Regions from separate parts of the Moritella sp. 28 genome, predicted to be linked through region 2. Evidence: predicted binding sites of a transcription regulator. Region 2 holds the regulator's gene; each other region holds the start of a gene.
The links. The regulator sigma-54, encoded in region 2, starts transcription at its own class of promoters, with help from an activator protein. The targets are predictions, from matches to a motif close to GTTGGCACGNNNNTNGNNT.

Region 1 (3,290 bases), 2.2 Mb from region 2:
TTGCACAAGCAAACTACCCTAACGCTTGTGGCTCTATCATGGGTTACTCTGCTAACGTGACTAAGTTGTTTGATCGCCATTATGCTTTGCTTGGTAATGCGGGTGAGTTTTTAGATCCGGTATTCTCGTCTGGTGTGACGATTGCGATGAAATCAGCTGAGCTTGCAACTGACTTATTGATAAAACAGTTCAACAATGAAACCGTTAATTGGCAAACGGAGTATTCAGATACGCTCATGACCGGTGTTAACGCATTCCGTTGTTATGTTGAAGGCTGGTATAGTGGTGAATTCCAAGATGTGGTTTTACACGAAAATCCTAATCCGAAGATCAAACAAATGATCTGTTCGATTTTAGCGGGTTACGCGTGGGATAAAACCAATCCGTTTGTCGCAGAACCAACCCGTCGATTGAAAGTCGTTGCCGAGCTTTGCAAGTCTTAAGTCAATAACGAAACCTTCCTCTGTCATTGAGGAAGGTTAATAATTGAACTCAACAATAATTGAGTCCAAACTTTAAAATTACCCTACAAGAGTTTTTCTATAAGCACTTCATCTATATATTTACCATCTATCTTAGCGTGTTTTTTAGCTATGCCAATAACTTCAAACCCCTGTTTTAGATACGTTGCCAATGCATCTTGGTTATCATTCCGAACATAAGCAAACAATTTCTCATAACCTTTGGATCTTGCTCGTTCAAACGTGGCGTTAAATAAGCTGGATGCAATCCCCTGTCTTCTATAGCTACTATCAACATAGGTGCCGATGATGCCAACATGATCAAAGGCATGGGTATACGTTGCAAAAGGTTCTACGTTTTGAAAGCCTACAACGTTTGATTCTTCTAAGCCGACTGCAACATTAAAGACCCCTCTTTCAGGGAAGTCCTGGACAAATTTTTCTTCCTCTTCAAGTGAAAAGGTTGTGTCGAGAATCGTATAAAGACCAGCCTCTACGATAGGGTTCAATATGTTGATGATTCCTTGTGAATCTTCTTTTTGAACGTCTCTAATTATCAATTTCATTTTGTTCCTTCGCTGTATGAGGTATCCGGCCAAAGCAAAGTAAGTCAACCATTACAGGTGGTTATTAGCGCTTAAATTATCGATGCGTGATACCTATTATTATATGTCAGGCTTGTAATTGCAGCTGGTATATATGTAAGTCCTGATTTTCATTACCTGCATTCATGTAGTTAGGTATTGAACCCACTAACTCCGCACCCGATTTTTTTGCCACACTAATACTCGCAATATTCTTTTCAAGACACCTAAATTCAATTATTTTTGCATCAGTACTCTCTAACAAAAAAGAAGGTAAATGGGCAATGATTTTAATCATGATTCCATTACCATGCACAGCATGTGATAGCCAATAGCCGACCTCAGCAACACCACTCTCAGTTGAAATAGACTTAATAGCAAAGACACCACAAACTTGTGCATTGAATTTTATTTTAAACCATCGAGAACCTGGCAAGCCACTATGTAAACGTTCTACTATGTATTTATGAGCGGATACTTCATCTCGGACGCCATCAACCCAATAGAGATACATCCCTAATTGGGGTCGACTGGATTCAACTAAATTTAATATAGTTAAAGAATCACCTTCCTCTAGAGAAAGTAATTCGATGCCATCTGTAACATTCAATTTCATCTTAACTCCTTTATGAACAACATCTTAGCAATTTCAGGCAACAAGGTAAACCGGGTGAACATTAAACTTAATTCCATTTAGTTCACACACATGCAGTTGTCATTTGGACACCGCGTTGTGTTATTGACAACTAAATACGCGTGTCATAATAACAACGAACTCATAGTAAAAACAATAAACCAATTAAAAACAACAACTTAAAAACTTGGCACGACTACTGCAATAGAACAAACATAAAGATTGATGTAGATCAATTTATTTCACTAACCTATACAAGGTAGCTAATATGTTAACGCAACACACTATTGATATTATCAAAGCGACTGTCCCTGCTGTTTCTGTTCATGCCAATGATATTACAGCGCATTTTTATCCTTTGATGTTTAGAGAATATCCAGAAGTAAAGCGTTTCTTCAACCAAAAAAACCAAGCAGGTAATGCTCAGCCTAAAGCATTAGCTAATGCACTTGTTGCTTATGCAGCTAATATTGACAATCTTTCAGTATTAGAAAAAGCGGTAAGTGTAATTGTAAATAAACATGTTGTTCTTGATATTCAACCTGCGCATTATGAAATTGTTGGCGAATGTTTATTAAAAGCGATCAAAGCTGTTTTAGGTGATGCCGCTACAGATGAGGTTATTGATGCTTGGGGACTTGCATACTGGCAACTCGCTGACCTACTTATCGGGGCAGAAGAAGCTGTTTACTCTGCTAATGAAGAAGAAAAAGGCATGTGGCGTGGTGAACGTGAATTTAGAGTAACTACAAAAGCAGCTGAAAGCGATAACATTATGTCATTCTACCTGACGCCAACCGATGGTGAACCAGCGCCTTCATTCACACCGGGTCAATTTTTGGGCTTAGTATTAAACATTGATGGTGAAGAAACACGTCGTCAATACAGTTTATCTGATTCACCAAACTCAGAGTACTTACGTATCAGTGTTAAACGTGAAGAAGGTGGCGCCGTATCGAACTACCTACACGATCGTATTCAAGCGGGTGACACACTGCACGTATTAGCACCTGCGGGCGACTTCATCCTAAAAGACAACAACAAACCGGTTGTACTGGTAACAGGTGGCGTTGGTATTACTCCAGCAATAAGCATGCTAAATAGCTTAAAAGGCACAGACCGCCCTATTCACTTTATTCATGCAGCAATGAACACCAAGGTACATGCATTCCGTGACCATGTAACAAACCTTGCAGCTGAAAACGAAAACATCAAACCCTACTTCGTTTACAGTGATGCAACATCAGAATGTAAACCAGATGCAACAGGTTTCATCAACTTAGCCATGCTTGAAGACAAAATCGGTGATGATCGTGATGTAGAATTCTATTTCTTAGGTCCAAAACCTTTCATGCAAGCAATGAATGGCTTCGCACCAAAATTAGGGATCCCGGCTGAAAATGTCCATTTTGAATTCTTCGGTCCGTCAGAAGATCTAAATATCAACCCAACTGCTTAGTTTTAAAGCAAAGGACTGATATTATTTAAAAAAGACTTGCCGATAATTTGGATGCGGGCTAATATTTGTCTCGTCTTAACGACATACCAAATTATGCTCGCTTAGCTCAGTTGGTAGAGCGCTAGCTCGACATGCTAGATGTCACAAGTTCA
Region 2 (3,290 bases):
GTAATGATTGCCATAGGGTCGCCAGCCACTTTTTATCAAGAGCTTGATGACGGTAAGAAAATTAATGGCGAAGCAGATGAGATCCGCTACGAGCTAGGTAAAAAACGCTTAATCTTGTCAAAAAATGCACATTTACGCCAAGCTGATAGCGAAGTTAAAAGTGACAAGATTATCTACCAAATTGACAAACAAGAAATGATAGCCGAAAGCGGCAAGCATGAATCTGATCGAGTGATCACTATTTTCACTCCTGAAGACAACAAAACTAATTAGAGTAGATGAATTCATATGGCACGTTTAAAAGTATCACACTTAGCAAAAAGTTATAACAAACGAAAAGTTGTGTCAGATGTGAGTCTCGAAGTTGAATCAGGCCAAATTGTTGGTTTACTCGGGCCTAATGGCGCAGGTAAAACCACCACCTTTTATATGGTAGTTGGCTTGGTTAAGCGAGATCATGGACAAATCTTCATTGATGACCAAGAATTAACGCATGAGCCAATGCATATTCGTGCACAACAAGGTATTGGTTACTTACCCCAAGAAGCGTCTATTTTTCGTCGTTTATCGGTAACGAAAAATATCATGGCAATCTTAGAGTTACGAACTGAACTCACGCGTTTCGAACGTGAAGAAAAGTTAGAAGAATTATTAGAAGAGTTCCATATCACCCATATTCGCGATAGTTTAGGCATGAGCTTATCGGGTGGTGAACGCCGCCGTGTTGAGATTGCCCGCGCGCTTGCGGCAGATCCAAAGTTTATTTTATTAGATGAACCTTTTGCTGGCGTTGATCCAATCTCGGTAGGTGATATTAAAAAAATTATTCAACATCTGCGCGATCGTGGTTTAGGGGTATTAATTACCGACCATAACGTACGTGAGACACTCGATGTATGTGAACACTCTTATATTGTGAGCCATGGACATTTGATCGCATCTGGTACTTCTGAAGAGATTTTATCCAACGAAAAAGTGAAAGAAGTATACCTTGGTGATCAATTCCGACTATAGTTTGATATTGATACGTTACCGCATTTAAGGAAGAGAGAGTAGTCGTTAGATGAAGCCATCATTACAACTTCGTATGAGTCAATCTCTGGCAATGACGCCACAGTTGCAACAAGCGATTCGATTATTACAATTATCGACCTTGGAGTTACAACAAGAGATTCAAGAAGCATTAGACAGTAATCCGCTACTGGAACAAGAAGATCCCAACACAGCTCAAGCAAACGATACAGAAAGTAGTGATGAGCATAATCCAAATAATAACGACACAGTTACCGATGCCAGCCAAATAGAAGTTAGTGATGCGCTCGCCAGTGAAGCCATGCCAGATGAATTGCCTAATGACAGTAATTGGGATGATGTCTATACCCCTCAAATACAGACTCACAGCAGTGCGGGTAGCAGTATTGATGGTTTAGACCAAGTCTATCAAGGTGAGACCAGCGAAGGCTTATACGAGCATCTCATGTGGCAAATGGAATTAACCCCATTTTCTGACACTGATCGTGCTATTGCCGTTGCGATTATTGATGGCATTGATGATCATGGCTACCTTAATCAGACTTGTGAAGACATCCTGTCTAGCGTCAATAACGGTCACCAAGAACTTAGCGACAGTAGTAAAGAAAATAGTGAAGAGCAAGTTGAATTAGACGAAATAGAAGCAGTATTAAAGCGTATTCAACATTTCGATCCCATCGGCGTTGCAGCGCGTTCATTACAAGAATGTTTATTGATCCAACTCCAGCATTTACCTAAAAACACACCTTGGTTAACAGAATGTCAGCAAATAATTCAGTCTCACATGGATTTATTAGGCAATCGCGACTACCGTCAATTAAGCCGTAAGACAAAATTAAAAGAACCACAGCTTAAAGAGATCATGCAATTAATTCAGAGTCTAGAACCCAGACCTGGCAATGTTATCGATCAGACTGAAGGGCTTTATGTAATTCCCGATGTTTTAGTAAAGAAAAAAAATAATCAGTGGGTAGTCGAGTTAAATCCTGACATTGTGCCAAGATTAAAAGTGAACAATGAATATTCAAACTTGTCGACAAGCAATCGTAGTAGCAGCGATGGGCAGTTTATTCGAACGCATGTACAAGAAGCTAAATGGTTTATTAAAAGCTTAGATAGCCGTAATGAAACCTTACTAAAAGTAACTAAAAGTATTGTTCAACGACAAATTGATTTTTTTGAGTATGGCGATGAAGCCATGAAACCTATGGTTTTAAATGATATTGCCGAAGAAGTGGAAATGCACGAGTCAACCATTTCACGAGTAACAACGCAGAAGTTTATGCATACACCACGTGGTATTTTTGAACTTAAGTTTTTCTTTTCAAGCCATGTAAGTACTGACAATGGCGGAGAATGTTCATCAACCGCTATTCGAGCATTAATAAAAAAATTGGTCGCGGCAGAAAATGTCATTAAACCATTAAGTGACAGCAAGATTGCTGATTTACTTGCTGATCAAGGTATCAAAGTGGCTAGACGTACGATTGCAAAATATCGGGAGGCACTAAGTATACCACCGTCTAATCAGCGTAAAAGCCTATTATAAGGCTAATCCAACCTTCATAGGGGAGACATATATGCAAATTAATTTAACCGGTAGACATGTAAACATTACAGACTCACTGAAAGATTATGTTGATAGCAAGTTTTCCAAATTAGAACGGCATTTTGATCATATAAACAATATCCATGTGATTTTAAATGTCGAAAAATTACTTCAAATTGCAGAAGCAAAAATACATTTAAATGGGGGGGAGATCTTTGCCGTGCATGAACACAATGACATGTATGCCGCAATTGATGGCTTACTGGATAAGCTCGATCGCCAAGTGATTAAGCATAAAGAGAAGTTGATTCGTCATTAATTTTAATCTCGCCACAGATAACCTAAAGGAAAACCACTTTTTCCTTTAGGTATTAATGCTTCTGACATAATTAAAACATATCATATCCAAATCAATTGCGGGATAATGAACCCATTATTTTATATCGCTGTGAGGATAAAAGATGAAATTAATAATAGTCAGCGGCCAGTCAGGATCTGGTAAATCAATTGCATTACGCGTGCTTGAAGATCTAGGCTACTATTGCGTAGATAACCTACCAGTAAAATTACTACCACAACTGCTAAAAACCTTAAATGACCAAACCGAAAAAGTGGCAGTGAGTATTGATGTCCGTAACTTACCGACAGAAAAAAAAGAATTAAACGACATAATTACAGAGTTAAGAACGAGCACCGATCTGACTAGTTT
Region 3 (3,290 bases), 1.6 Mb from region 2:
TGTCGTATGCCTGCAATCGCAAATACTGCTGTGTGTGTTCCTGTACCCTAAATGCACCACTACCGACGATAGCCGTGGTTGCGTTAAGCTGAGAGTAAGGTTGAATTGAGTACTTAACATCAGCAACGAGTCCTGCAAATCCAGGGTCTGGTTGATCTAATTGAAAATCGATACAGAGCGGGTTTATCGCTGATATATGGATGACATGTGCCAGTTCAGTTTTGTATGTCGCTAATCGTTTTAGGCGATTAAATAATTCCGCTATCTTATCGGCATTAATGGTACTGCCGTCATGAAAGGTAAGCGCTGGGCGCAGATAGAATCGCCAGCGCTGTAACTCTGCGTTGTAAACCCAGTGGTGGGCTAGTTGGGGGCTGATAACTCCGTTCTTATCGCACTGTACCAGGCAGCAATAAACCTGGCGTAACAAGAAACGTTCGCTGTTTCTTAATGCAATATGCGGAAGTAGGGCTGAAAAAGAACGCGCGTAAGTCAGTTGAATGTGTAATCGACCTTCACGTTGTACCGCGCCAGAGGTGTTTTGCAGCAATTGCCCAAATAACAGTTGATCATGGTCGATAAGCGCCAGTGCTTTCTCGTATTTACCTACGGCGATCATCTGCTGCGCTAGTTCTGCTTTCAGCTCATCGACAGCATAAACGAGATAGAGCCGAGAACGTTGGTTACGGCCTGCTTTTGGTGTCCATTCTAACCAGCGTAAATCACGCATCTCGTTTAATAAGGTACGGCAATGTCGGGAACTGGTAAACATTACTTCAGCCACTTCATGCAGGGTGATCGCTATTTCTTGCTTAACACCTAACTTACTTAACCGAGAGAAATACAGCATTTTCTTATCATTGTTCAAAACGGGCACCATATCGTCATCTTGACTTCCTTGTTTAGTGAGGAAATCGGGTAAAAAAGACATTATAGGTAAGATTACGACTTTAACCGGAAGTAAACAATATAATTCAATCTGTTTTTTACTTCCCTTTATTGGGTGATACTTACCTCAGTGCTTAAACAAACAGAGGAATTAACATGCTAGAGATAATCAAGAAAATATTACTAAATACATCAAGTAATGCACTTACTGAGTATTATCAGTCTCGGTTGAAAACAAGTAACAGTGCCGTTGAAGTAGAAGCGATTCTTAGCATGGAGTCGTTAATGACATTTAGTGAGGAAGAAGATCAGCAACGTGACGGGGTTAAATGAGAATCGAACATGTGGCGATTTGGTGCAAAGATCTGGAAGAAATGAAACATTTTTACACGCACTTTTTTAATGCTACAAGTAATGAAAAATACGAAAACCGGACCAAAGGTTTTCGTTCTTATTTTTGACTCTGTCAGGTGGTCCGCGTATCAAGTTGATGGATTCGGTTTTAATATCTCCATCTGCTACCCCTTGTTGCATGTCAGTATTTTTTACACCTAATAAACCGATAACGATATGCCGTTCTTGAAATTCACTAAAGTGACATAAAAACAGTAGGTTGCTGGTATTGGAATGATACGTGCTTAAAGTAGTTTAGTGCTGATTTATATTTCACATAATTCTCAAGCAATATTTTAGGAGATCTGAATATGAAAATTAAAAAGATCGCAAGTTTCTTACGGAACTCTATTGTTGTAGTCAGTTTGTGCGGCATGGCAGCCACTGCTATGGCAACTATCATTGATTTCGAAGATGTTGCTGTTACTCATAATACACACTTAATTGTTAACAGTTTTATAGCCAATGATTTCGTGCTTTCCAGAGATGGGAACGGCCATATTGATCTTGGTAATGATGAGGTGTTGTATACAAACAACGGCACACAGGTTGCTTTTGTGCATAATGGGTCTTTTACCATCAATGTGGATTCTATTTCCGAAGACACGTTTGAGATTTCCCAGTTTGACGGTGCGGAGTTTTGGAGAGACGGACAGGCAAATGCAAGCGCAATAACACTCGATGGTATTACTGACCTAGGGATTAATGTCTCAGAAAATTTTGTGTTGGACGGTATTTTTGATGGCCGTAACGGCGTTGATGACTTTGAACTATTTACAGTCTCTAATGCCTTTCAAAATTTAGTTCATGCTGAATTTTCTGGCGGTGGAGCAGCCTTCTCTATTGATAACATCATCGGTTATACCGCTAGTGAAGTTCCTGAGCCATCTATCTTGTTTCTTTTAGGTATTGGCATCGTATTTTTTGCTGCAGGGCGTAGAAAAATACGCATAACGGATTAACTGATTTTTATGCCTTTATCACCTTTGCTATAAATTAAAATAATAATAGAATCAGTTGTATATTTGTCATTGTTAATTATTAACCGGACTTGAAAATAAATAACAGGAACGCACATTATCTTAGTGTCGATTTTAATATCCGATTGATGTGGGAATCGAGATGACCTGCTATACAAATGTTATATTCTAAAAGGGCTGTTCATGATAAACCTATTTAAAGTTACCTTGATCACAAATCTATTGGCTGCTTTAGCTGTATTCGTTCTCTTTAAGTATGTCGATGCTTTTGCTTCAACAACTCTTATAGATTACCTGCATTTTTAGGTTCTATCCTGGGTTGGATCTTCTCGTCCACGGTTAAAATCAAGAACAGAAAATATGGAATTATCTCTGTTCTCAGATTTAGATCACTATTTAGCATACTCATCAAAGTCTAACCTAAATAAATACATAAACCATGATGTTACGCCTAGGTTTTAATGGTGTAAGCGATAGAAGTTTAAGTGCATTTAAAGTTTAGCGCTGTTTAATCTATTCAGACATCCAAAACCAAAAGGCGACACAATAATTGACATGCCCATATCAATGCTCGCCTTTGTTAGCTTAAATACGCAGCTCTAGACCTACATACCTCATTTATTCTTTACCGAATACGCTGTTTTCTTGCTCAAGTACGCGGACAAAGGTAGTTCGTTTGTTTAGCTCGAAGCCATTCTTAGTATGAATACGTTTATGACATTTAATGAGGACGAAGAGCCGAAAAATGAGGAATCAAAATAAGAATTGAACATGTAGCTGTGGGTGTTAAACGCGACCGGGTCGACAGTTGATGGTTATAAATAAATATGTATTTAATGCTATGTTAACGAAAATAAATAGGCAATATTTTATCAATTAAAAAATAAAAAAGGGTAATGATATCAACTGATTAATGTTCATGGTTTTTTCGGCTTTAATGGTTTATTTGTCGTGCCGAAGTCATCTTGACTTAACTCAATGCTTGGGTACTATTAATTAAATCGTATGTTCTATTTACATTATTTAAGG

Region 1: a site for sigma-54 is predicted at 1,866-1,884, ahead of hmpA (NO-inducible flavohemoprotein). Genes of this name have one in related genera too.
Region 3: a site for sigma-54 is predicted at 1,510-1,528, ahead of HWV02_RS16675 (PEP-CTERM sorting domain-containing protein). Genes of this name have one in related genera too.

The regions. Positions count from the first base shown of each region.
Region 1 covers NZ_CP056121.1:2,389,637-2,392,926, reverse strand. The annotation lists gene HWV02_RS10685 (NAD(P)/FAD-dependent oxidoreductase) at 1-443, shown strand, start outside; gene HWV02_RS10680 (GNAT family N-acetyltransferase) at 527-1,027, opposite strand; gene HWV02_RS10675 (GNAT family N-acetyltransferase) at 1,134-1,661, opposite strand; gene hmpA (NO-inducible flavohemoprotein) at 1,948-3,138, shown strand; tRNA gene HWV02_RS10665 (tRNA-Val) at 3,234-3,290, shown strand, end outside.
Region 2 covers NZ_CP056121.1:234,165-237,454, reverse strand. The annotation lists gene lptA (lipopolysaccharide transport periplasmic protein LptA) at 1-273, shown strand, start outside; gene lptB (LPS export ABC transporter ATP-binding protein) at 289-1,014, shown strand; gene HWV02_RS01090 (RNA polymerase factor sigma-54) at 1,064-2,581, shown strand; gene hpf (ribosome hibernation promoting factor) at 2,613-2,900, shown strand; gene rapZ (RNase adapter RapZ) at 3,043-3,290, shown strand, end outside.
Region 3 covers NZ_CP056121.1:3,777,707-3,780,996, reverse strand. The annotation lists gene HWV02_RS16690 (SgrR family transcriptional regulator) at 1-880, opposite strand, end outside; gene HWV02_RS16685 (hypothetical protein) at 1,045-1,221, shown strand; gene HWV02_RS23050 (VOC family protein) at 1,218-1,349, shown strand; gene HWV02_RS16675 (PEP-CTERM sorting domain-containing protein) at 1,593-2,243, shown strand.